DNA from 2 places in the Variovorax sp. GW821-FHT09D04 genome. Region 2 is predicted to be linked to the other one. Evidence: riboswitches for the same ligand, from Rfam matches in the RefSeq annotation. Region 2 holds a riboswitch; the other holds the start of a gene.
The links. A riboswitch is a leader RNA that binds a small molecule or an ion and turns the genes downstream of it on or off. The one in region 2 is predicted to bind glycine.
Positions count from the first base shown of each region.

Region 1: linked by a shared signal. The riboswitch ahead of gcvT (glycine cleavage system aminomethyltransferase GcvT) and the one ahead of AC07O4_RS25670 (D-amino acid dehydrogenase) in region 2 are both predicted to bind glycine.

Region 1 covers NZ_JBWKPA010000003.1:222,229-234,062, reverse strand. The annotation lists gene AC07O4_RS11450 (AraC family transcriptional regulator) at 1-29, opposite strand, end outside; gene AC07O4_RS11445 (MFS transporter) at 139-1,329, shown strand; gene AC07O4_RS11440 (L,D-transpeptidase Cds6 family protein) at 1,590-2,072, shown strand; gene AC07O4_RS11435 (hypothetical protein) at 2,169-2,705, shown strand; glycine riboswitch at 2,737-2,827, shown strand; glycine riboswitch at 2,840-2,944, shown strand; gene gcvT (glycine cleavage system aminomethyltransferase GcvT) at 2,992-4,164, shown strand; gene gcvH (glycine cleavage system protein GcvH) at 4,236-4,607, shown strand; gene gcvP (aminomethyl-transferring glycine dehydrogenase) at 4,666-7,575, shown strand; gene AC07O4_RS11415 (hypothetical protein) at 7,607-7,855, opposite strand; gene AC07O4_RS11410 (DUF3014 domain-containing protein) at 7,964-8,875, opposite strand; gene AC07O4_RS11405 (DUF2855 family protein) at 9,018-10,136, opposite strand; gene AC07O4_RS11400 (TetR/AcrR family transcriptional regulator) at 10,187-10,807, shown strand; gene AC07O4_RS11395 (alpha/beta hydrolase) at 10,782-11,459, opposite strand; gene AC07O4_RS11390 (NAD(P)H-dependent flavin oxidoreductase) at 11,499-11,834, opposite strand, start outside.
Region 2 covers NZ_JBWKPA010000010.1:123,258-135,091, forward strand. The annotation lists gene AC07O4_RS25650 (aminotransferase-like domain-containing protein) at 107-1,528, shown strand; gene AC07O4_RS25655 (PhaM family polyhydroxyalkanoate granule multifunctional regulatory protein) at 1,593-2,381, shown strand; gene AC07O4_RS25660 (FIST signal transduction protein) at 2,431-3,711, shown strand; gene AC07O4_RS25665 (RtcB family protein) at 3,930-5,345, shown strand; gene AC07O4_RS25670 (D-amino acid dehydrogenase) at 5,365-6,672, opposite strand; glycine riboswitch at 6,764-6,870, opposite strand; glycine riboswitch at 6,915-7,005, opposite strand; gene rfbB (dTDP-glucose 4,6-dehydratase) at 7,124-8,203, shown strand; gene rfbD (dTDP-4-dehydrorhamnose reductase) at 8,200-9,090, shown strand; gene rfbA (glucose-1-phosphate thymidylyltransferase RfbA) at 9,130-10,017, shown strand; gene AC07O4_RS25690 (GDP-mannose 4,6-dehydratase) at 10,055-11,059, shown strand; gene AC07O4_RS25695 (sugar phosphate nucleotidyltransferase) at 11,073-11,789, shown strand; gene AC07O4_RS25700 (NAD-dependent epimerase/dehydratase family protein) at 11,793-11,834, shown strand, end outside.

The DNA of each region.
Region 1 (11,834 bases), on a different contig from region 2:
TCGTCGGGGCGCAGATTCAGTTTGTCCATTTCACGACGATGTTTGCACATTCGTAGCGAGAACATCTTCTCCTGTCTTCCTACGATGGCTTTTCTCCCTCTTTTTCTCCAACCGGACATCCAGGAAAGAAGCCATCGCATGAACACGCGCCGACTCGGGCTGCTCACCGGCACCCATGCCGTCAACGACCTCTACCAGGGCCTCGTGCCCGCGCTGCTGCCCTTCATGGTGCTGGAGCGCGGCTACAGCTACACGGCCGTGAGCGGCCTGATGCTGGCGGCCACCGGGCTGTCGAGCGTGGTGCAGCCGCTGTTCGGCCTGTATGCCGACCGCCACCCGCGCGCCTGGCTGGTGCCCGTGGGCTTCCTGGTGGCGGCGCTGGGCGTGGTGCTGGCGGGCCTGAGCCAGAGCTACCTGCTGACCTGGATCGCGGTCGCGCTGTGCGGGCTGGGCATCGCGGCCTACCACCCGCCCGCCACCGTGGCCGCGCGCGCGGCCGGCGGTGCCTCGCAGAAGGCGATGAGCGTGTTCTCGGTGGGCGGCACCATCGGCGCCTCGTTCGCACCCGTGCTGGCGGCCACGGTGGTCGGCGGCGGCAGCCTGTCGCGCAGCTACCTGCTGGGCATTCCCGCGGTGGCGATGGGCGTGGTGTGGGTCGTGGCGAACGCGCGGCGCGGCGCGGCCGCCCAGCACGCGGCCACGGCGGCGCGGGCCGCGCAGGCCCGCGCCCAGGTGCTGAAGCCGCACAACGACTGGCGCGCCTTCAGCCTGCTGGTGGCGACCATCGTGGGCTGGTCGATCCCCTACGTCACGGTGCTGTCGATGCTCTCGCTGCGCATCACGCGCGACCTGCACGGCAGCACCTTCCAGGGCGCCGCGGCGCTCACCGCCTTCACCGCCGCAGGGGCCGTGGGCACGCTGGCCGGCGGCTGGCTCGGCGACCGCATCGGGCGCATGGGCACGATCCGCTGCGGCTACCTGCTCGCGCTGCCGGCCATGGCGGGCCTCGTGCTCTCCTCCACGCCCGGCGCGGCGCTGGCCTGCACCGCGTGGCTCGGCATGAGCATGTTCCTCCCCTTCGCCGCGCAGGTGACGCTCGCGCAGGACTACCTGCCGCGCAACCCGGCCACCGCCAGCGGCATCACGCTCGGACTCGCGCTCTCGGTCGGCGGGCTGGTGTCGCCGCTGTTCGGCCTGCTGTCGGATGCGCACGGACTCGGCGTGACGCTGACGGTGGTGTTGTGCGTGCTGTGCGTCGCGACCGTGCTCGCCTTGCGGCTGCGCAACCGCACAGTGCAGGTGATGGCGGGCGAGGCTGCCGCGGCCTGAGTTGAGTTCCGTTCCCGCGCTACGGCAGCGCCCACCGTGCACAGGGCACTGGGTGCTTCCCGCAGCGAAATCAAGGAGGAGCCGAAGGCGGGGGACATTCGCGGAGGGAAGTACCCGGTGGCCTGTGCACGCGCCCTGAACCACGGACCACCGAAATCCGTGGGCGATTCAACGCCGCACGCCTCCTCTTTCACTGCCAGAATCGACGCAAGCTTCGACGTCGAGCCTGACAGACAAGAAGAAGGAAAGAGAAGGACGCCATGCACCGAATCGTCGCCCAGGGCAGCAGCCTTGTCGCTGCCGGCTTGCTGGCCACCGCCGGTATCGCGGCCACGCCGGCCGCCGCGCCCGTTGCAGCCGTTGCACCAGCAGCTGCCCCCGCCAATCCCACCAATCCCGTCACCCACCTCGCCGAAGTGGAAAGCGCCGTGCGCGCCTGGGCCGCCGCCTGGTCCGCGCGCGACGTCGAGCGCTACCTCGCCGCCTACGCGAGCGACTTCACCCCCGCGCGCGGCCAGACCCGCGAGCGCTGGGAGGCCGACCGGCGCGCCCGCATCACGGGCAAGTCGCGCATCAGCGTGGGCATCGAGGGGCTGGTGATCAGCGTCCAGGGCACCTCGGCCAGCGCGCAGTTCCGGCAGGTCTACAGCGCCGACGCGCTCACCGAGACCGACCGCAAGACGCTCGAGCTGCAGCGCGTGGGCCCGCGCTGGCTGATCCGCAAGGAAAGCGCGGGCAACTGACGCGCGCCGCCTTGTCCCTGTAAGGCAAATGGTTCACGAAGATGTCACCACTTGCAACGATGCTGCAGCCTTCGACCTCCGAAAGCTGTGGCCGCCATGTTCCCCACCAAGACCGAGAAGGCACGCGACGAACTCCAGGCCGGGCAGCGCACGCTCAGCCAGCGTGAGCGCGCCCTGCTGCTCATGGCCGACGGCCGGCGCTCGCTGACCGACTTCAGCCCGCTGTTCCCCAGCCGCGTCGAGGCCGAGCAGGCGATCCAGGGGCTGATGCAGCGCGGCTACCTGCAGGTCGCGCGCCCGGTCGCGCCGCCGCCTGCACCGGCCCCCACGCCCGTCCCCGCCGCCGAGCCGATCCAGGTCGCCACCTCGGCCGACAGCTTCGACGGCAAGCGCTCGCTGGCCACCACGCGCATGTTCCTGTTCGACATCTGCGAGCGCATGTTCGTGCGCCGCGACCCGCGCTTCGCCAACCAGATGCGCGACGCCCTGCGCGAGGCCCGCGACCGCGAGGCCATGCTGACCATCGCCGCGCTGATGCTCTCCGAGATCGAGAAGGCCGCCGGCCCCGAGCGCGCCGACTCGCTGCGCGAGCGCATCGACAAGCTGCTGCCGCCGGCCGAAACCGTGCACTGAGCCGCCAGCCCCGGCCCCGCGATCCACTACACTCGCCGGGTCAGGAGAGAGCCCCGCGCGACGGGGCCGCCGAAGGCGCAGGGGTTCCCCGAACGCTCAGGCAAAAGGACTGACAAGACGCCGGCAACCACCGGCGTTTCCTTGCTGGAGAGAGGCCGTGGCATTGCATGCGGCCCACCGAAGGAGCAAACCCCGATCGTGGGGCGAATCTCTCAGGTAAAGCGGACAGCAGGGGTGGCCCGTGGCGTTGCAGCCATGGATTTCGACTGCCCCTTTGGAGTACCCCGTGGCTGCTTCCTCCGCTTCCAACGCCCAACTTCTCAAGACCCCGCTGTACGACCTCCACGTCGAGTTGGGCGCCCGCATGGTGCCCTTCGCCGGCTATTCGATGCCCGTGCAGTACCCCGCCGGCCTCATGGCCGAGCACAAGCACACGCGCAATGCGGCCGGCCTGTTCGACATCTCGCACATGGGCCAGCTGCGCCTGGTCGGCCCCGACGCCGCCGCCGCGTTCGAAACCCTGATGCCCGTCGACGTGGTCGATCTGCCCGCCGGCAAGCAGCGCTACGGCCTGCTGCTGAACGACGAGGGCGGCATCCTCGACGACCTGATGTTCTTCAACGAAGGCAGCGGTTCGCTCTTCGTGATCGTGAACGGCGCCTGCAAGGTGGCCGACATCGCCCACATCCAGGCCAGGATCGGCGCGCGCTGCCAGGTGCAGCCCCTGCCCGACCACGCGCTGCTGGCGCTGCAGGGTCCGCAGGCCGCCGCCACGCTGGCGCGCCTGTCGCCCGGCATCGAGCGCTTCGTGTTCATGACCGGCGGCGCGGTGCAGATCGGCGGCATCGCCGCCTTTGTCACCCGCAGCGGCTACACCGGTGAAGACGGCTTCGAAATCTCGGTGGCCGCAAAAGACGCCGACGCCCTCGCCCGCCTGCTGCTCGCGCAGCCCGAAGTGAAGCCCGTCGGCCTGGGCGCGCGCAACTCGCTGCGGCTCGAAGCCGGCCTGTGCCTGTACGGCAACGACATCGACACCACCACGACCCCGGTCGAAGCCTCGCTCAACTGGGCGATCCAGAAGGTGCGCCGCGCCGGCGGTGCGCGCGAAGGCGGTTTTCCGGGCGCGGCCAAGGTGCTGGCCCAGCTGGCCGCCGTCGCCTCGGGCGCGGCCGGCCATACCGACCACAAGACACTCACGCGCAAGCGCGTCGGCCTCGTGGCACTGGAACGCATTCCGGTGCGCGACGGCACGCTGCTGCAGTCGCTCGAAGGGCACGACATCGGCGCCGTCACCAGCGGCCTGCTCGGCCCCACGGCCGACCGCTGCGTGGCCATGGGCTACGTGGCCGCCGCCTTCGCCGAGCCCGGCACGCGCGTGCAGGCCATCGTGCGCGGCAAGCCGGTGCCGATGGAGGTGTCAACGATGCCTTTCGTGCCGACGCGCTACTACCGCGGCTGACCGACACTGAACACCGCAGACCCGGCTAGGCTCTGCACCCCGATTCCATTTTTTCCACGAGGAGTTTTTTCATGAGCATCAAATACACCAAGGACCACGAATGGGTGGCGGCCGAAGGCGGCGCCGCCACCGTCGGCATCACCGTGCATGCGCAGGACGCGCTGGGCGACGTGGTGTTCGTCGACCTGCCTGAAGTGGGCAAGACCTTCGCGCAAGGCGAGGTCGCCGGTGTGGTCGAGTCGGTGAAGGCCGCCGCCGATGTGTTCATGCCCGTGTCGGGCGAGATCACCGAAGTGAACGAAGCGCTGCGCGCCGACCCGTCGCTGGCCAACAGCGACCCGCTGGCCGCCGGCTGGTTCTTCAAGGTCAAGCTGAGCGAGCCCGCGCAGCTCGACGCCCTGCTCGACGCCGCCAGCTACGACAAGTTCGCCGCCGAATCCTGATCCGCTGAACAGCAGCTTCTTCGCACCTTCGTTCCTTCTCCCCCGAGCCTTCACCGCCATGCCGATTCCCGCCCTTCCCTCTTTGCAAGAACTAGAGAACGCCGAAGAATTCCTCGCCCGCCACATCGGCATCGATGCGGCGGACGAGGCGCGCATGCTGCCGGTGATCGGCTCCGAAACGCGCGCGGAGCTCATCGACGGCATCGTGCCGGCGGCCATCCGCCGTGCCCGGCCGATGCGCCTGCCCGCGCCGGTCACGGAGGCCGACGCGCTGGCCGAGCTGAAGGCGCTGGCGTCGAAGAACAAGGTGTTCAAGAGCTTCATCGGCCAGGGCTACTACGGCACGCACACGCCGGGCGTGATCCTGCGCAACATCCTGGAGAACCCCGCCTGGTACACCGCCTACACGCCCTACCAGGCCGAGATTTCGCAGGGCCGCATGGAAGCCCTGCTCAACTTCCAGACGATGGTGTGCGACCTCACGGGCATGGCCATCGCCAACGCCTCGATGCTCGACGAAGCCACGGCCGCCGCCGAGGCCATGACGCTCGCCAAGCGCAGCGTGAAGAGCAAGAGCAACGTGTTCCTCGTGTCGGGCGACTGCCATCCGCAGACCATCGAAGTCATCAAGACGCGCGCCGCGCCGCTGGGCATCGAGGTCAAGGTGAGCACCGTGTCGGAAACGCTGCCGCACCTGATGGTGAGCGGCGAGTTCTTCGGCGTGCTCGCGCAGTACCCGGCCACCACCGGCCACGTGCACGACCTGCGCCCGCTCGCCGGCCACGCGCACCAGTGCGACGCCGCCTTCATCGTCGCGGCCGACCTGCTGGCGCTGACGCTGCTGGTCGCTCCCGGCGAGTTCGATGCCGACATCGTCTGCGGCACCACGCAGCGCTTCGGCATGCCGCTGTGCAACGGCGGCCCGCACGCCGCCTACCTGGCCTGCCGCGATTCGTTCAAGCGCTCGCTGCCCGGCCGCCTCGTCGGCGTGAGCGTCGACACGCATGGCCAGCCGGCCTACCGCCTCGCGCTGCAGACGCGCGAGCAGCACATCCGCCGCGAGAAGGCCACCTCGAACATCTGCACCGCGCAGGTGCTGCCGGCCGTGGTCGCCAGCATGTACGCCGTGTACCACGGCCCCGACGGCCTCACGCGCATCGCGCAGCGCGTGGCCGTGCTCACCGCCATCCTCGCCAAGGGCCTGTCGCAGATGGGCCGCGAGCCGGTGAACACCACCGCCTTCGATTCGCTCACGATCCGCACCGGCGACGACACGGCCGCGATCATCGAGCGCGCGCAGGCCGGCGGCGTCAACCTGCGCCAGCGCCTGCAGCAGCACCTGGGCATCTCGCTGGACGAAACCACCACGCGCGCCGACATCGAAACCCTGTGGGCCCTGTTCGTGCCCGCCGGCACCGCGATGCCGCGATTCGACGAGCTGGCCGCCAGCACCACGCCGCTGATTCCCGAGGACCTGCGCCGCACCAGCGCCTTCCTCGCGCACCCGGTGTTCAACACCCACAAGAGCGAAACGGCGATGCTGCGCTACATCCGCAGCCTGTCGGACAAGGACCTCGCGCTCGACCGCAGCATGATCCCACTGGGCAGCTGCACCATGAAGCTCAACGCGACCAGCGAGATGATCCCCATCACCTGGCCCGAGTTCGCCAACATCCACCCCTTCGCGCCCGCCGATCAGCTGCAGGGCTACGCCCAGCTCGACGCGCAGCTGCGCGCCTGGCTGTGCGAGGCCACCGGCTACGCGGGCATCAGCCTGCAGCCCAACGCGGGCTCGCAAGGCGAGTACGCGGGCCTGCTGGCCATCAAGTCCTTCCATGAAGCCAAGGGCCAGGGCCACCGCAACATCTGCCTGATTCCTTCGTCGGCCCACGGCACCAACCCGGCCAGCGCCCAGATGGTGGGCCTGCAGGTGGTGGTGACGGCCTGCGACGCGCAAGGCAACGTCGACATGGACGACCTGAAGCGCGCCTGCGAAAAGCACAGCGCCCACCTGGCCGCCGTGATGATCACCTACCCCAGCACGCACGGTGTGTTCGAGACCCGCGTGAAGGAACTGTGCGAGCTCGTGCATGAACATGGCGGCCGCGTGTACGTCGATGGCGCCAACATGAACGCGCTGGTCGGCGTGGCCGCGCCGGGCGAGTTCGGCGGCGACGTGAGCCACCTGAACCTGCACAAGACCTTCTGCATCCCGCACGGCGGCGGCGGCCCGGGCGTCGGCCCGGTCTGCGTGGTCGAGGACCTCGTGCCCTACCTGCCGGGCCATGCCACGGCCGGCGTGCCGTCGAACGGCGTGGGCGCCGTGTCGGCCGCGCCGCTGGGCAATGCGGCCGTGCTGCCGATCAGCTGGATGTACTGCCGCATGATGGGCGCCAAGGGCCTGCAGGCCGCGACCGAAACGGCCATCCTGAGCGCCAACTACATCAGCGCCCGCCTGAAGGACCACTACCCCACGCTGTACGCGAGCCCCAACGGCCACGTCGCGCACGAGTGCATCCTCGACCTGCGCCCGCTCAAGGACACCAGCGGCGTCACCGCCGAGGACGTGGCCAAGCGCCTCATCGACTACGGCTTCCACGCGCCCACGCTGAGCTTCCCCGTGCCCGGCACGCTGATGGTGGAGCCCACCGAAAGCGAACCGCTGGCCGAGCTCGACCGCTTCGTCGACGCGATGATCGCCATCCGCGGCGAGATCCGCCGCGTGGAAGAAGGCGTCTGGTCGAAGGACGACAACCCGCTCAAGCACGCGCCGCACACCGCCGCCAGCCTGCTGGGCACGGAGTGGAGCCACCCGTACTCGCGCGAACTCGGCGCGTTCCCGCTGGCCGAACTCAAGCAGGCCAAGTACTGGCCGCCGATCGGGCGCGTCGACAACGTCTACGGCGACCGCAACCTGTTCTGCAGCTGCGTGCCGGTGGGCGAGTACCAGGAAACCGAAGAGGCCTGACGAAGGCGCGGCGGCGCAAGCCGCCCGCCGTTCAGCCTTCGCGCTGGTACATCGCCCACTTCACGGTGAGCAGGTCCGCGGCGATCTTCGCGGCGTTCACACCCGCGTAGGTTTCGGACGGATCGAAGGCGAAGGCCGCCTGGTAGCGCTTGATGTGCGCGTAGTCCCGATCGAAGGTCATCGGGCCCATGAGTTCGGTCGGGTCGGTGCCGGCGGGAAGCGCCAGGAATTTCCCGGGGTCGGTGGTGCTCTGGTAAAGATCGACGCTCATCAGGTTCATGGCTTGCCCTCGAAGTCGTAGGCGCAAATCATCTCGACCCTTCGCGCCGCATGCAATCGGCCCGCGCCTACAGGGCGTGCAGGCGGGGCGCTGTCAGTGCATCGCGCCTCAGGGCTGCTTCTTCTTCGCGATCTCGCCGGTGGCGATCTGCGCGCGCAGCCCGCGCAGGCTGGCCTTCATCTTGCGCTCGTTCTCGGGCCCCATGCGCACCAGGATCTTCTGGCCGGCCGAGAGCGATTCGAGCTTCGGATCGGCGTATTCGTAGCGCACCCAGGGCCGCTGCGAGGGAATGTCGCCCTTCACCTCGACCAGCTTCACCTGCACCGGCCCCGTGGGCTCGGGCGCCTGCAGCAGGTGGTCGATGACGGCGATGAAGCGGTCGTTGAAATAGCGGCCCGGATAGCCCAGCTCTTCGTACGCCTGCTGGAACAGCGGGTACAGCCGCGCATACACCGCCGCCGCCTTGGCCGGATCGACCGCCCCGGCCAGCATCACGATGCCGTTGTAGCGCGCGGCGTTGTTCGCCGCGATGGTCTGCACGCCGCCCTGCTGCGGCCCGTCGGTGATGAAGCGCTGCGGCGCGGGCTGCACGGGCCACTTGCTGGCGGGTGCCTGCTCGCGCGGCAGGTTGTCGACCGTGGCGACGAAGCGCCGCACCACGCCGTCGGACTGCAGGTAGGCCGCCACGGCCTTGCCGCCCAGCAGCTCGGTGAGCGCCTTCATCACGCGCGCATCGGAACTGGCCAGTGCGGGCAACGCGGCATCGGGCGGGGCCAGCGCCTCGACCGGGTTCTGCGGGCCCTTCGGCTCTTCCACCTTGGGCGGCTCGGGGGGCGCGTCGTTCGGGGCGACGGCCACGGGCGCGGTCGGCAACGGCGCCAGTTGCTGCTGCTGGTACCAGCGCCAGCCGAAATAAGCCGCCACCAGCACGACCAGCGCCAGGCCGACGATGGTGCCCATCGGCGCTTCCTTGCGGGGTCGGAATTCAGGGGTGTCGCGGGGGGAGTCGGCGTCGGACATGGGCGGTTTCCTTTTGCGGGATGGCAGTGGGGAGACGAAAGGCAATGGTGCACCAGGATGGCCTGCACGGCCCGCACGATCGCCACGTTCTCGTAACCCCCTGTGACGCCCCACCCGCGCCGAAGTTCAGTCGCTCAACCCCTCATTCGCCGCCGATGCGCACCACATGCGCCTCGCGCGGATCGACGCGGCCCGCGTGCAGGTCGGCGATCACGGCCTGCGCATGCGCGAAGCCGCGGCCCTGCGCCAGCGTCATCCAGCGGTTGCCCGGGCGGCTCAGCTCCGCGATGAAGCGGCCCTGCGCGTCGTTGAAGCGGCGATTGACCTCCTGCGGGCCCCAGTCGGCATTGCGCTTGCGGATCTGCACGGGCGCGAAGTAGAGCTTCGGCGTGGGGCCGGGCAGCGCGCTGGTGTCGCCGAGGAATTCGGTCTTCTGCGCCGAGCCCGCATAGCAGTCGTACACCAGCGATTCACCGAAGTGGTGGTGCACGGTGGCGCGCAGGTCGTCGTGGCCCGCGAAGTCGACGTACAGCGTGGGCACGTCGGCCGCGAGCGTGGCGATCTCGCCGTAGGCCACCGTGCGGTCGTAGCAGCCCAGCGCTTCGACGAAGGCGCGGTTGCCTTCCGAGGTGGCCGCGATCAGCTGCAGGCCCTCGCGGCGGCCGAGGCAGAAGGCGGTGCCGAACGCGGTCTTGCTCGACGCGCTGGACACCACGACCTGCGTTGCACCGAAGAAGGCGTTGTCTTCGAGAAAGTCAGCCAGCATGAACGAGGTGATGAACAGCGGACGCACCAGCATCTGGTAGTCCTCCAGCGCGGCGACGTAGCCCGCATCGTGGCTGCAGCGCATGTACTGGTTGTAGGCCGACACCAGTTCGCTGCGGTGCGCCGCGCCGTCGTAGAAGCCGCGCGGCGTCACGCGCACCGGCTGCATGCGCAGGTGGCTGGCAATGGGAAAGTAGCCGTAGAAGCGCTCGCCCACCGCCACGCCTTCGACATTCGAGGCCACCACGTCGGCAAAGCCCCAGGCCGGCATGTGGCCCCAGTCGGCGTCGCCGGTGGGAAAGAACTGCCAGTACTTCATCACCGCATCGCCGAAGGCCGCGTAGGTGATGTTGTTGGTGGTGAGCGAGAAGCGCTCGATCTGCATCAGCACCTCGCCCGGCTGCAGGCTGCCGGCGTCTTCCGAAGTGACGATGCGGGTGGTTCCGAGTGCGTTCTTGCGCGTTTCGAGGCGGGTTAAAGTGAATGCGTTGTTCATTCGCAAACTGTAGGACGGCCCGCTTCGTCGCGGGTTCGGAAACCCGGTCCATGCCCGCCGCACCCCGCTCCAAGCCCCTGAAACGCCCCACGCAGGCGCGCGGCAAGTTCACCGTGCAGGCCATCTACGACGCCTTTGTTCGGATTTGGCGCGCGCAGGGCTGGGAGGGCGTGACCACGCGCGCCGTGGCCCTCGAAACCGGCATCGCCGTCGGCACCTTCTACGACTACTTTCCCGACAAGGAAGCCCTGCTCTCGGGCTATGTGCGCCACTGCGTCGAGGCGCTGCTCGCGCGGCTCGACGAAGAGGTGATTGCGCCACCGGACATCGACTGGCGCGAGCGCACGCAGCGCCTCGTGCGCCTCACCTGCGACACGCGCATCGACGGCTTGCCCGCCTTCGACCACGAGATGCTGATGCTCGAGCACCGTGTGGCCGAGCCCAAGCACCACCGGCGCGTGTACGACGAGCTGCTCGCGCGCTGGACGCAGGCCTTCGCCGCCTGCCGCGACCTGCAGCCGGCGCCCTCGCCCGCCACCGTGCAGGCGCTGCTGACCGCCGCCTGGGGCGGGCGCCGCTACCGGCTGCTGGTGCAGCCCGACGATGCGGCGGGGGATGCCTGGGTCGACGAGATGGAAGCGATGGTCAGGGCGCGGCTGTTGGCGCGCTGAGCGCCTGCAGCCACGCCAGCGTGCCCTGCAGCTCGGCCGGGCGGATCTCGTGCGCGCCCGGGAAGTCCGAGCCCGACAGCGCCAGCGGCAGCCCGCGCGCCAGCTCGCGCGTGGCCTGCGCGGCGCTCGGCGGAATCACGTTGTCGGCGCTGCCGTGGCTCACCCACAGCGCCTTGCCCGCGAAGGCCTCGGGCGGTGCGATGTGCGGCACCACCTCGGGCAGCAGCCGGCTGTGCCACACCAGCGCGGCACGCAGCTTCTCGGGCTGCGTGAGCAGCAGCGACAGCGACATGATCCCGCCCTGGCTGAAGCCGCCGACCACCACGCGCTCGGGCGGAATGCCCAGCTGCTGCGACGCCGACGTGACCATCTCGCCGATGAGGAAGCGGCTTTCCCGCTCCTGTTCTTCGTCGATGCGGCGCCCGCCGTCGGCCAGCACCTGGAACTCGAACCACGCGTAGGAACCGGGCGACAGCACATACGGCGCGCGCAGGCTCAGCACGTGGAACTGCGGCGGCATCATGCGCGCCAGGCCGAACAGGTCCTGCTCGTTGCTGCCCACGCCGTGCATCAGCACGAGCAGCCAGGGTTCAGGGCCGCCCGAGGGCGCGGGGTGGTGCAGGAACTGCAGGGGCAGATGGAGCGATGTCATGGGTCGGAAGGGTCTCGAAAAAATGACGGACGGCGCGGCTCAACGAAAGCCCTTGGCCAGCGCCCGCGTGACCTCGGCCGAGGACACCTCGCGGCAGCCGGTGGCGTTCTGCCCCGACCACAGCGGAGAAAAATCGCCGCTGCCCTGCGCCTCGGCCTTGGCGCGCAGCGGCGCGATGCCCGAGGTGGCGAGCGGAAATTCCGGCGCCGGACCGATGGACCCCAGCTCGCGCATCACGCGGTTGACGATGCCGCGCGCCGGCCGGCCGGTGAACAGGTTGGTGAGCGCCGTGTGGCGCGCGGCCTCGCTCTTCAGCGCCGCGCGGTGCAGCGCGCTGGTCATGGCCTCGGGCGTCAGCAGGTAGGCCGTGCCGAC
Region 2 (11,834 bases):
ATTACAGTTCCAGTACAGATGATCGAACAAATCTGAAATCTGTATTGGTCATTCCTTCGACACACGCCGCTCTTTTCTTGCTCTCTGTGCGATGCAGCCCGATCCGATGCTGACCCGAACCTCCACCCAGTCCCTGACCGGGCAGCTGGCCGACCGCCTCGCCGAGCGCATCCGCAACCGGCTGCTGGCCCCCGGCGCACGCCTGCCCTCGGTGCGCGAGTGCGCGCGCCAGCAGGGCGTGAGCCCGTACACCGTGGTCGCCGCCTACGACCAGCTGCTCGCGCAGGGCCTCGTCGAGGCGCGCCGCCAGCGCGGCTTCTACGTGCGCGACGCCGCGCCGGCGCCCGAGGGTTCGCGCAACCCGGCGCATGCCGTGCCCGTGGTCCCGCCGATGATGGCCTCGCGCGTGCCGGCCGACGCCAGCTCGCTGATCCGCAGCATGTTCCACCGCCCGAGCGACAAGCCGCAGCCGGGCATGGGCGTGTTCCCGCCCGACTGGATGGCCTCGACCTTCCTGGCGACCGCGGTGCGCCGCGTGACCACCACCTCGGCGCTGCAGGAACTATCGCTTCAATATGGCGAGCCCTCGGGCGACCTCGCGCTGCGCCGCAGCCTGTCGCAGAAGCTGGTGCGCATCAACGTGCCGGCCGGGCCGGACCAGATCGTGACCACCATCGGCGCCACGCATGCGCTGGACATCGTGAGCCGCACGCTGCTGCGCGCGGGCGATCCGGTGATGGTCGAGGAGCCCGGTTGGGCGCTGGAGTTCGCGCGGCTCGAGGCGCTGGGCATGCGCATCCTGCCCGTGCCACGCCGCGCCGACGGGCCCGACCTCGACGTGATGGCGCAGTACTGCAAGCTGCACAGCCCCAAGCTCTTCGTCAGCGTGAGCGTGCTGCACAACCCGACCGGCTACAGCCTCACGCCGGGCAGCGCGCACCGCGTGCTCAAGCTGGCCAACGAACACGACTTCCACATCGTCGAGGACGACACCTACAGCCACCTCGCGCCCGAGCACGCCACGCGCCTGAGTGCGCTCGACGGGCTGCAGCGCACCATCTACGTCAGCGGCTTCGCGAAGATCCTGGCGCCCAACTGGCGCATCGGCTTCCTGGCCGCCTCGCCCGCGCTGAAAGAGCGGCTTCTGGAGACCAAGCTGCTGGCCACGCTGACCTCGCCCACGCTGTTCGAGCGGGCGCTGTCGTGGTGCATCGACCAGGGCCAGCTGCGCCGCCATTCGGAGCGCGTGCGCATCCGCCTGGACGGCGCGCGCGGCCGCGCGGTGAAGCTGGCCATGTCGCACGGCTGCACCTTCGCCTCGGAGCCGGCGGGGCTGTTCGGCTGGGTCGACACGGGCGTGGACACCGACGCGCTCACGCAACGCATGCTCGACCAGGGCTACCTGCTGGCGCCGGGTTCGCTGTTCCATGCGCGCCGCCCGCCGAGCACGATGATGCGGATCAACTTCGCGACCTCGCAGGACGCGAATTTCTGGAAGGTTTTCAGCCGGGTCAGGGACGAGCTCTGATTCGCTGGCAAGGGGCTTGGAGTAAGCTGGCAACACAAGAAAACCCAGCCAGGAGACCTCCCGCATGAGCAACGCCAGCAAACCCTTCGACTTCAGCCAGTTCGTCCCCGGATTCGACTTCCTGAAGAACCTCGCCGGCGGTGCCGCCGCGGGCTCCGGCTCGGTGCCCGGCATCCCCAGCCTCGCGAGTTGGGTCGCGCCCACCATGAGCGTCGAAGAGGTCGACAAGCGCATCCAGGAACTCAAGACCGTCCAGTACTGGCTCGAACAGAACGGCCACGCGCTCAAGGCGACCATCCAGGCGCTCGAGGTGCAGAAGATGACGCTGTCGACCCTGCGCGGCATGAACGTGCGGATGGAAGACATCGCCAGCGCGTTCACCAAGCAGGCCGCGGCCATGGCGCCGGCGCCTGCACCGGCTCCCGCCCCGGCCCCCGCACCGCGGCCCGAACCGGAAGCTGTCGAGGAAGAGGAAGAAGAGTTCGACGAGGCCGAGGAAGAAGCGGAAGAAGAGGAAACCCCGGCACCGAAGAAGGCGTCGCGCGCCAAACCCGCCTCGTCCAACGGCGCTGCCGGCGTGGTCGACCCGATGCAATGGTGGGGCTCGCTCACCGAGCAGTTCCAGCAGATCGCGAGCACGGCGCTGCAGGACGCGGCGCAGCTCAAGGTGCCGGCCATGGCGCAGCCGCTGGCCGACGCCGTGGGGCAGGTCATCGGCAAGGCGACGGCGCGCAAGCCGGCCGCCAAGGCTGCCCCGAAGAAAGCTGTCGCCAAAAAAGCCGCGCCGGCACCCGCCGCGCGCAAGAAAACCACGTCCGCCGCCGCGCGCAAGCGAACCTCCGGCCGGCGCTGACGTCTTACAGACACCTTTCCAGACGACGACGCACGGGTCGGTACGCACCATGAAACTGTTTCCCACCGGCCATGCCACCCACCCGCAATGGCGCATGGCCGCCGGCCTCGTGCTGGCCCAGTTGCGCGCGCAGATGGCGCTGCCCGATTACGCGTCGAACCCGACGCTCGGGCTGCTCTACATCACCGACCACTACGCGGCCGAAGCGCAGGAGATCCTCGATCACCTGGGCGCCGAGCTGCCCGAGGTCACCGACTGGTCGGGCACCGTCGGCATCGGCGTGTCGGCCAACAACGCCGAGTACTTCGACGAGCCCGGCCTGAGCCTGATGCTGTGCGCGCTGCCCAGCGACCAGTACCGGGTGTTCTCCGGCGTGGCGCCGCTGGGCAGTTCCGAAATGAGCGGCTTCGAGGCGCACACCGCGCTCGTGCACGCCGACCCGGCCACGCCCGACCTGGGCGAGCTCATCGGCGAGATGGCGGGGCGCACCGACACCGGCTACTTGTTCGGCGGGCTCTCGTCCGGCCGCGGCGGGGCGCTGCAGTTCGCGGTCGGCGGCAACGGCAACATCCGCGGCCATGGGGCGGCGGGCGGCGTGTTCTCGGGCGGCTTGTCGGGCGTGGTGTTCGGCGAGGGCGTGCGGCTGGTGTCGCGCGTCACGCAGGGCTGCCAGCCGCTGCGCACCGGCGGCGCGCGCGAGCGCGAGATCACCGAGGCCGACGGCAACCTGCTGCTGTCGCTCGACGGCGAGCCGGCGCTCGACGTGCTGCTGGCCGACCTGCAGGTGTCACTCGACCGGCCGCAGGAAGCCATCGACGCCGTGCGCAACACGCTGGTCGGCCTGGCCGACGCGGGCAGCGACGGCATCCGCCGCACCGGCGACCTGGGCGCCGACGTGCTGGTGCGCCACATCATCGGCCTCGACCCGACGCGGCGCGGCATCGCCATTGCCGACAACGCCGAGGCCGGCATGCGGCTGAGTTTCTGCCGCCGCAACGCGCAGGCGGCGCGCGCCGACCTGATGCGCATCTGCGCCGAGATCCGCGAAGAGCTCGAGCCCGAAGAACAGACGCTGGCCACCGCACGCGCCGTGGCGGCCGGTGAGGCCGAGGCCGCACCGCATCCGGCGCGGCGCATCGCGGGCGCGGTGTACGTGAGCTGCTCGGGGCGCGGCGGCCCGCACTTCGGCGCGCCGGGCGCCGAGCTGCAGATCGTGCGGCATGCGCTGGGCGACGTGCCGCTGGTCGGCTTCTTCGCCGCGGGCGAGATCGCGCGCCACCACCTGTACGGCTACACCGGCGTGCTGACGGTGTTCACTGCGCCGGACTGACTGACTGGCTGACTGACGGGAAAAAACGACGCGCGCGCCTGCGCACTGTGTTCGCGGGCGCTTCGCGTCGCTAGAATCCGCCCGCTTTCTTGAATCTCTGCTGCTGCAAGAAAGAGTGATCCGCGCGCCCCGAGGCACGCGGTCGATCTCTTTCGCCCCGCCACGCGACGTGACGGGGCCCGGAAACCGACACGGTTTCCCCGAATGGAATTGCAGCCATGGGCAGCCCCACCCACAGTCATTTTTCGAGACTCCAGCGCGCCTTTTCGCGCGCGAACATCGCCGTCGACTACCGCGACGGCATCTATCACCTGCGCAACGAAGCCGCGCAGGCGACCGTGCTTCTGCCGCAGAGCCTGCCGCTGGAAGAAAAAGCCGTGAACCAGCTGCTGGCCTTCGCCAGCGTGCGCTCGCCCGACGGCGCGCACGGCGTGTGCAAGGCCTGCGCGACGCCGGACTTTCATCCAGGCTCGGTCGCGCCGGTGGGCAGCGTCGTCGCCACCGATGGCGACTTCGTGATCCCCGCCGCGGTCGGCACCGACATCAACTGCGGCATGCGCCTGCTGACCACCGGCCTCACGCTGGACCAGGTGGCGCCGCACAAGACGCAGCTGCTCGCGCGGCTCACGCGCAGCCTGCTCGACAACGGGCGCGACGTGCCGGTGCACACGGCGGCGTTTCGCGCGCTGTTCGACGACGGACCGGCCGCGTTCCTGGACGCCGTGCGTGGCGACGGACTCTGGGCGGCCTGCGACCGCGACCGGCTGCAGGCCGAGATCGGCGCGTGCATCGGCCTGGCGAGCTTCGGCGGTCAGTCGCGGCACGCACCGCCGGCCTACACCGGCGCGCGCCACGAGGTGTTCCGCGACCCGTGCCTGGGCACGCCGGGCAGCGGCAACCACTTCGTCGAGCTGCAGGTGGTCGACCAGGTGATGGACCGGCACGCGGCCTACCGCGCGGGGCTCAAGGCCGGCGAGGTCGTCGTGATGATCCACAGCGGCTCGCGCGACATCGGGTTCCATGTCGGTGGCCGCTGGATGGACCGCGCGCGGGCCGAGTGGCCGCAAGGCCTGCGCCATCCGAAGAGCGGGCTGTACGGCCTGGCGGGGCCGCTGGCGCAGGAGTACCTCGAAGCCATGGGCGTGGCCGCGCGCTATGCGTGGGCCAACCGCGTCGTGCTGGCCGAGCTGGTGCGCAAGGACTTCGCCGAGCTGCTGGGCGCCACGGCGTCGACGCTGGTGGTCGACGTGCCGCACAACGTGGTGCTGCGCGAGCACGGCATGAACATCCATCGCAAGGGCGCGACGCCGGCGCACGCGGGCGACCTGGCGCTGATTCCCGGGTCGATGGGCGATCACTCGTACCTCGCGACCGGGCTGGGGCATGAAGACTGGCTGTGGTCGTGCAGCCATGGGGCCGGCCGGCGCATGCGTCGGCAGGAAGTGCGCGCGATGCGGCCTGCGCCCGGCGACGCCGATGCCAGCTGGCAGTGCGTGACCTTGCGCGAGGAGCGCCGCATCGAGGAGGCGCCGCAGGCCTACAAACCGATCGGCGCGGTGATCGAGGCGCAGGAAAGCGCGGGGCTCATCCGCTGCGCCGTGCGGCTCAAGCCCTGGGTCACGTTCAAGGCATGACCCGAGGACGCGTGTCGTGTCAGCCCAGTGCGGGTTGCACGGCGCGCGGCGCGGGCGCCGGCATGCCGGCGAACGCGAAGTCGACCTCGGGCGCCAGCCCGCTCACGATGCGCGCGATCGACTTGCCCGAGCCGCAGGCGTGCGTCCAGCCGAGCGTGCCGTGGCCCGTGTTGAGGAACAGGTTCGGCAGCTTGGTCTTGCCGATCAGCGGCACGTTGCTCGGCGTGGCCGGGCGCAGGCCGGTCCAGAACTGCGCGCGCTCGGTGTCGCCGGCGCCGGGGAAGAGCTCCTCGACGCGCCGCACGATGGCTTCGCAACGCACGCGGTTCAGGTCGCGGTCGTAGCCGTTGAGCTCGGCCGTGCCGGCGATGCGCAGGCGGTCGCCCGACTCGGAGGTGTAGCGCGAGAACACCAGCTTGTATTCGTCGTCCGTGAGCGAGACCTGGTGCGCCTTCGACGCGTCCTTCACGGGCAGCGTCACCGAGTAGCCCTTGGCCGGGTAGATCGGCAGGCGGATGCCCAGCGGCGCGGCATACAGCGGGCTCAGCGAACCCATCGCGAGCACGAAGGCGTCGCCGCGGATGCGCTGGAAGCGGCCTTCGTTGTCGGTCGCCTCGACGTGGTCGATGCTGCCGCCGGCTTCGCGCAGCGCGGTCACCGTGTGGCTCATGAGGAACTTCACGCCGGCCGCTTCGGCCAGCTTCACGAGCTCGCGCGCGAAGCGGTTGGCGTCGCCCGATTCGTCTTCGGCGGTGTACGTGGCGCCGGCGAGTTGGGGGCGGATGTGGGCGAGGGCGGGTTCGATCCTGATGGCTTCGTCGGCCGAGATGACCAGCCGCTCGCAGCCCAGGGCACGCATCTGCTCGGCGGGCGCGAGGGCGCCGTCGAATTCCTTTTGCGTCGTGTAGAAGTGCAGGATGCCTTGCGTGCGCTGGTCATAGTTCAGGCCGGTGTCTCGACGCAATTGCTGCAACATTTCCCGGCTGTATGTACCGAGACGAACGATCTGTTCGATGTTGTGGCGGGTGCGCGCGGGGGTGCATTCGCGCAAGAACTGCAGGCCCCAGAGCCACTGGCGCATGTCGGCGCGGATGCGAAACAGCAGCGGCGCATCTTCCTTGCCGAGCCATTGCAGCACCTTCAGCGGCGCGCTTGGATTGGCCCACGGTTCGGCATGGCTGACCGAGATCTGGCCGCCGTTGGCGAAGCTGGTTTCGGCGGCCGGGGTGGCCTGCCGGTCGATCACGGTCACCTCGTGGCCGAGTTGCTGGAGGTAGTAGGCCGAAGTCACGCCGAGCAGGCCGGCGCCAAGAACGATCACACGCATTGCAAGTACCTTTGAGTTTGCAGCGCTTGAACGGCGGGCGTGGAGTGCTATTGAACCAATAGCAAGCAACCGGACGACCGATGTCCAAGTTGCCGCTCCCCCTGTCCTCGGTACCTGAGAGATTCACCCTGCTGCACCCGCAGCGGGTTTGCTCCTTCGGTGCGCCACATGGCGTGGCGGCTCTCCAGACGGCTGTATCGATGAGTGCAGTACTGACCCCTTGCCGAAGTTCCTGGGCGTTGCCTGGAATTTCGTCGGGCCGACCTGAGCGTTTATGGGAGTTTGCGCCTTCGGTAGGGCCTCCGTGGAGGCCCGCTCTCCTGCAATTGTTGGCGATTGTAGGCGGGCCCCGCAAGCCGGCCAAGCCCTGTACATCGGCACTTCACACCGATGGGATAATTGAATGTTGATTTTTGGTAAAGCAAACTTTTTTCTACATGCAGGGGACTCCATGATCCTGGTTACCGGCGGCGCAGGCTTCATTGGCGCCAATTTCGTGCTCGACTGGATCGCGCAGGGCAACGAGCCCGTCGTGAACCTCGACAAGCTGACCTACGCGGGCAACCTCGAGACCCTGGCGTCGCTCAAGGGCAACGCGAACCACGTCTTCGTGCAGGGCGACATCGGCGACAGCGCGCTGCTCGATCGCCTGCTGGCCGAGCACAAACCCCGCGCCGTCGTGAACTTTGCCGCGGAATCGCATGTGGATCGTTCGATCCACGGCCCGGAAGACTTCGTGCAGACCAACGTGCTCGGCACCTTTCGCCTGCTCGAATCGGTGCGCGGCTACTGGAACGCCCTGCCGGCCGACCAGAAGGCCGCCTTCCGCTTCCTGCACGTGTCGACCGACGAGGTCTACGGCTCGCTCTCCAAGACCGACCCGGCCTTCACCGAAGAGAACAAGTACGAGCCCAACAGCCCGTACTCGGCCAGCAAGGCTGCCAGCGACCACCTCGTGCGCGCCTGGCATCACACCTACGGCCTGCCGGTGGTCACGACCAACTGCTCGAACAACTACGGCCCGTTCCACTTCCCCGAGAAGCTGATCCCGCTGATGATCGTCAACGCACTGGCCGGCAAGAGCCTGCCCGTGTACGGCGACGGCATGCAGGTGCGCGACTGGCTCTACGTGAAGGACCACTGCAGCGCCATCCGCCGCGTGCTCGAGGCCGGCAAGCTCGGCGAGACCTACAACGTCGGTGGCTGGAACGAGAAGCCCAACATCGAGATCGTCAACACCGTGTGCGCGCTGCTCGACGAACTGAGCCCCCGCGCCGACGGCAAGCCGTACAAGGAACAGATCACCTACGTCACGGACCGCCCGGGCCACGACCGCCGCTACGCCATCGATGCACGCAAGCTCGAACGCGAACTCGGCTGGAAGCCCGCCGAGACCTTCGATACCGGCATCCGCAAGACCGTCGAGTGGTACCTCGCGAACGGCGAGTGGGTGCGCAACGTGCAAAGCGGCGCGTACCGTGAATGGGTCGAGAAGCAATACGACGCTGCGCCTGCAAAGGCTTCCGCATGAAGTTGCTGCTGCTCGGCAAAGGTGGACAGGTCGGCTGGGAGTTGCAGCGCAGCCTCGCGCCGCTCGGCGAACTGGTCGCCCTGGACTTCGACAGCACCGACTTCCACGCCGACTTCAGCCGTCCCGAGCAGCTGGCTGCAACCGTGCTGGCGGTGCGCCCCGACGTCATCGTCAATGCCGCCGCGCACACTGCCGTCGACAAGGCCGAGAGCGAGCCCGACTTCGCGCGCAAGCTCAACGCCACCTCGCCCGGCGTGGTGGCCGAGGCCGCGCAGCAGATCGGCGCGCTGATGGTGCATTACTCCACCGACTACGTCTTCGACGGCAGCGGCACCCGCCCCTGGAAAGAAGACGACGCGACCGGCCCGCTCAGCGTGTACGGCCAGACCAAGCTCGAAGGCGAGCAGTTGGTGGCGCAGCATTGCGCGAAGCACCTGATCTTTCGCACCAGCTGGGTGTACGCCGCACGCGGCGGCAACTTCGCCAAGACCATGCTGCGCCTGGCCAAGGAGCGCGACAAGCTCACGGTCATCGACGACCAGTTCGGCGCCCCCACCGGGGCTGAGTTGCTGGCCGACATCACCGCGCACGCCATTCGCGCCACGCTGCAAGACCCGGCCAAGGCCGGGCTGTACCACTCCATCGCCGGCGGCGAGACCACGTGGCACGGCTACGCGCGCTTCGTGCTCGAGATGGCGCAGCAGGCCGGCGTCGAACTCAAGGCCGGCCCGCAGGCCGTGGAGGCCGTGCCCACCAGCGCCTTTCCGACGCCCGCGAAGCGCCCGCACAACTCGCGGCTCGACACCACCAAGCTGCAGACCACCTTCGGCCTGCGACTGCCGCCCTGGCAGGAAGGCGTGGCACGCATGCTGCGCGAGACGCTCTGACCGACTGATTTTTCCCGGCCTCCCACACTAGAAGACCCCATGACGCAACGCAAAGGCATCATCCTTGCCGGTGGCTCCGGCACCCGCCTGCACCCGGCCACGCTCGCCATGAGCAAGCAACTGCTGCCGGTGTACGACAAGCCCATGATCTATTACCCGCTGAGCACCCTGATGCTCGGCGGCATGCGCGACATCCTGATCATCAGCACGCCGCAGGACACGCCGCGCTTCCAGCAGCTGCTGGGCGACGGCAGCCAGTGGGGCATCAACCTGCAGTACGCGGTGCAGCCGAGTCCCGATGGCCTGGCGCAGGCGTTCATCATCGGCGACAAGTTCGTGGGGAACTCGCCGAGCGCGCTGGTGTTGGGGGACAACATCTTCTATGGGCATGACTTTGCCCATCTGCTGAGCGGCGCCGACGCGCAGGACGCGGGAGCCACTGTGTTCGCGTACCACGTGCATGACCCGGAGCGGTATGGCGTGGTCGCGTTCGACGCACAAGGCAAGGCCAGCAGCATCGAGGAAAAGCCGCTCAAGCCCAAGAGCAACTACGCCGTGACGGGCCTGTACTTCTACGACAACCAGGTCATCGACATCGCCAAGGCGGTGAAGCCGAGTGCGCGAGGCGAGCTCGAGATCACGGCCGTCAATCAGGCGTACCTCGATCTTGGCCGGCTCAACGTGCAGATCATGCAGCGCGGCTACGCCTGGCTTGATACCGGTACGCATGAAAGCCTGTTGGAGGCGGGGCAGTTCATCGCCACGCTGGAGCACCGGCAGGGGTTGAAGATCGCCTGCCCGGAGGAAATCGCGTGGCGGCATGGCTTCATCGACAAGGAGCAACTGGCGCGGCTGGCCTTGCCACTGCAGAAAAATGCCTACGGCAAGTACCTCAATCGGCTGCTTGTCGAAGAGCACTCATTCTGAACACTGACACACAACAATTTCTTCGGTAGCACAAGTCATGCATGCATCAACTCAAACCCTGACGGGTCAAAAGTACCTCGTAACCGGCGCAGGCGGGTTCATCGGAAGCCATCTCGTCGAAGCGCTCGTGCGTGCCGGCGCTGACGTCACGGCCATGGTCCGCTACGGTTCCGCATCGAGTTGGGGCAATCTCGAATTCGCACCGGATGACGTGAAGGGTCAGTTCCGCGTCGTGGCGGGCAACATCGACGATGGCGATTTCGTCATGCATGCCATGCAGGGCATCGACGTCGTCTGCCATCTGGCGGCCCTGATCGCCATTCCGTACTCGTACGTTGCCCCGCGCAGCTACGTGCGCACCAACGTCGAAGGAACGCTCAACGTCGTGGAGGCCGCGCGCCGTCTGTCGGTTCGTCGCGTCGTCCACACGAGCACCTCCGAGGTGTACGGCACCGCGGTGCGCGTGCCGATCGACGAAGAGCATCCGCTGCAAGGGCAGTCGCCTTATTCGGCCTCGAAGATCGGGGCGGACAAGATCGCCGAGAGCTACTACCGCTCGTTCGACACCGGTGTCGTGACCTTGCGCCCGTTCAACACGTTCGGCCCGCGCCAGTCCGCCCGGGCATTCATCCCGACCATCATCTCGCAGGCATTGACCCAGGACGTGATCAAGCTCGGATCGCTGACCCCTGAGCGCGACATGACCTTCGTGACGGACACGGTCGCCGGTTTCGTCGCTGCTTCGGTGACGCCCGGCATCGAGGGGCAGACCATCAACCTGGGAACCGGCTCGACCTACACGATCGGTCACTTTGCCGAACGCATCCTCAAGCTGATGGGCGTGGAAAAAGAGATCGTTGCGGACACCGCGCGCATGCGCCCCGACAAGAGCGAGGTCTTGAAGCTCGTCTCCGACAACGCGCTGGCCGCGAAGTTGATGGGGTGGTCGCCGCAAGTCGACCTGGACGAGGGGTTGCGCCAGAGCATCGAATTCATTCGCCGCAACATCCACCTGTACCGCCCTGCGGTCTACACCGTCTGAGGGAGCTAGCATCATGAAAGCAGTCGTCATGGCCGGCGGCAAGGGCACTCGCCTTCAGCCGTTCACCGCCTCGTTTCCCAAGCCTCTCATGCCCCTGGGGGACATGCCGGTGCTGGAACTCCTGCTGCGGCAGCTGCGTCGCGCCGGCGTCGACGAAGTCATCCTTGCGGTCAACCATTTGCATCACCTGATCCGCGCGTTTTGCGGCGATGGTTCGCGATTCGGGCTGAAGATCGACTACAGCCTCGAGGACAGCCCTCTGGGGACGGCCGGTCCGCTTGGCGCGCTGATCGACAAGGTCGGCGAGAACTTCATCGTCACCAACGGCGACCTGCTCACCACGTTCGACATCGGCCAGCTGATCCGCACGCATGCCGAGCGGCAATCGGATGCCACGATCTGCGTCTACGAACGAGAGGTCAAGATCGATTTCGGGCTCATCCAGGTCGATGCGGAGATGAATCTCCAGGGGTACCTCGAGAAACCCATGAGCAAGCACCTGGTCAGCATGGGCCTCTACATGCTCAACCGCGACGCGGTGAAGCCGCATGTCAGCGAGGGTGTTCACCTGGACATGCCGGACCTGTTGCTCAAGCTGAGCGCGGCCGGCAAGAAGGTGCGCTGCCACCAACAGCCCGAGAGCTTCTGGCTCGACATCGGCCGACCGGAAGACTACTCGACAGCGCAGAAGATGTTCGACGAGAGTCGCGAGCTTTTCCTGCCCGAGTAGCCTATGCGCGTGCTTGTCACCGGTGCCAGCGGATTCGTCGGGCGG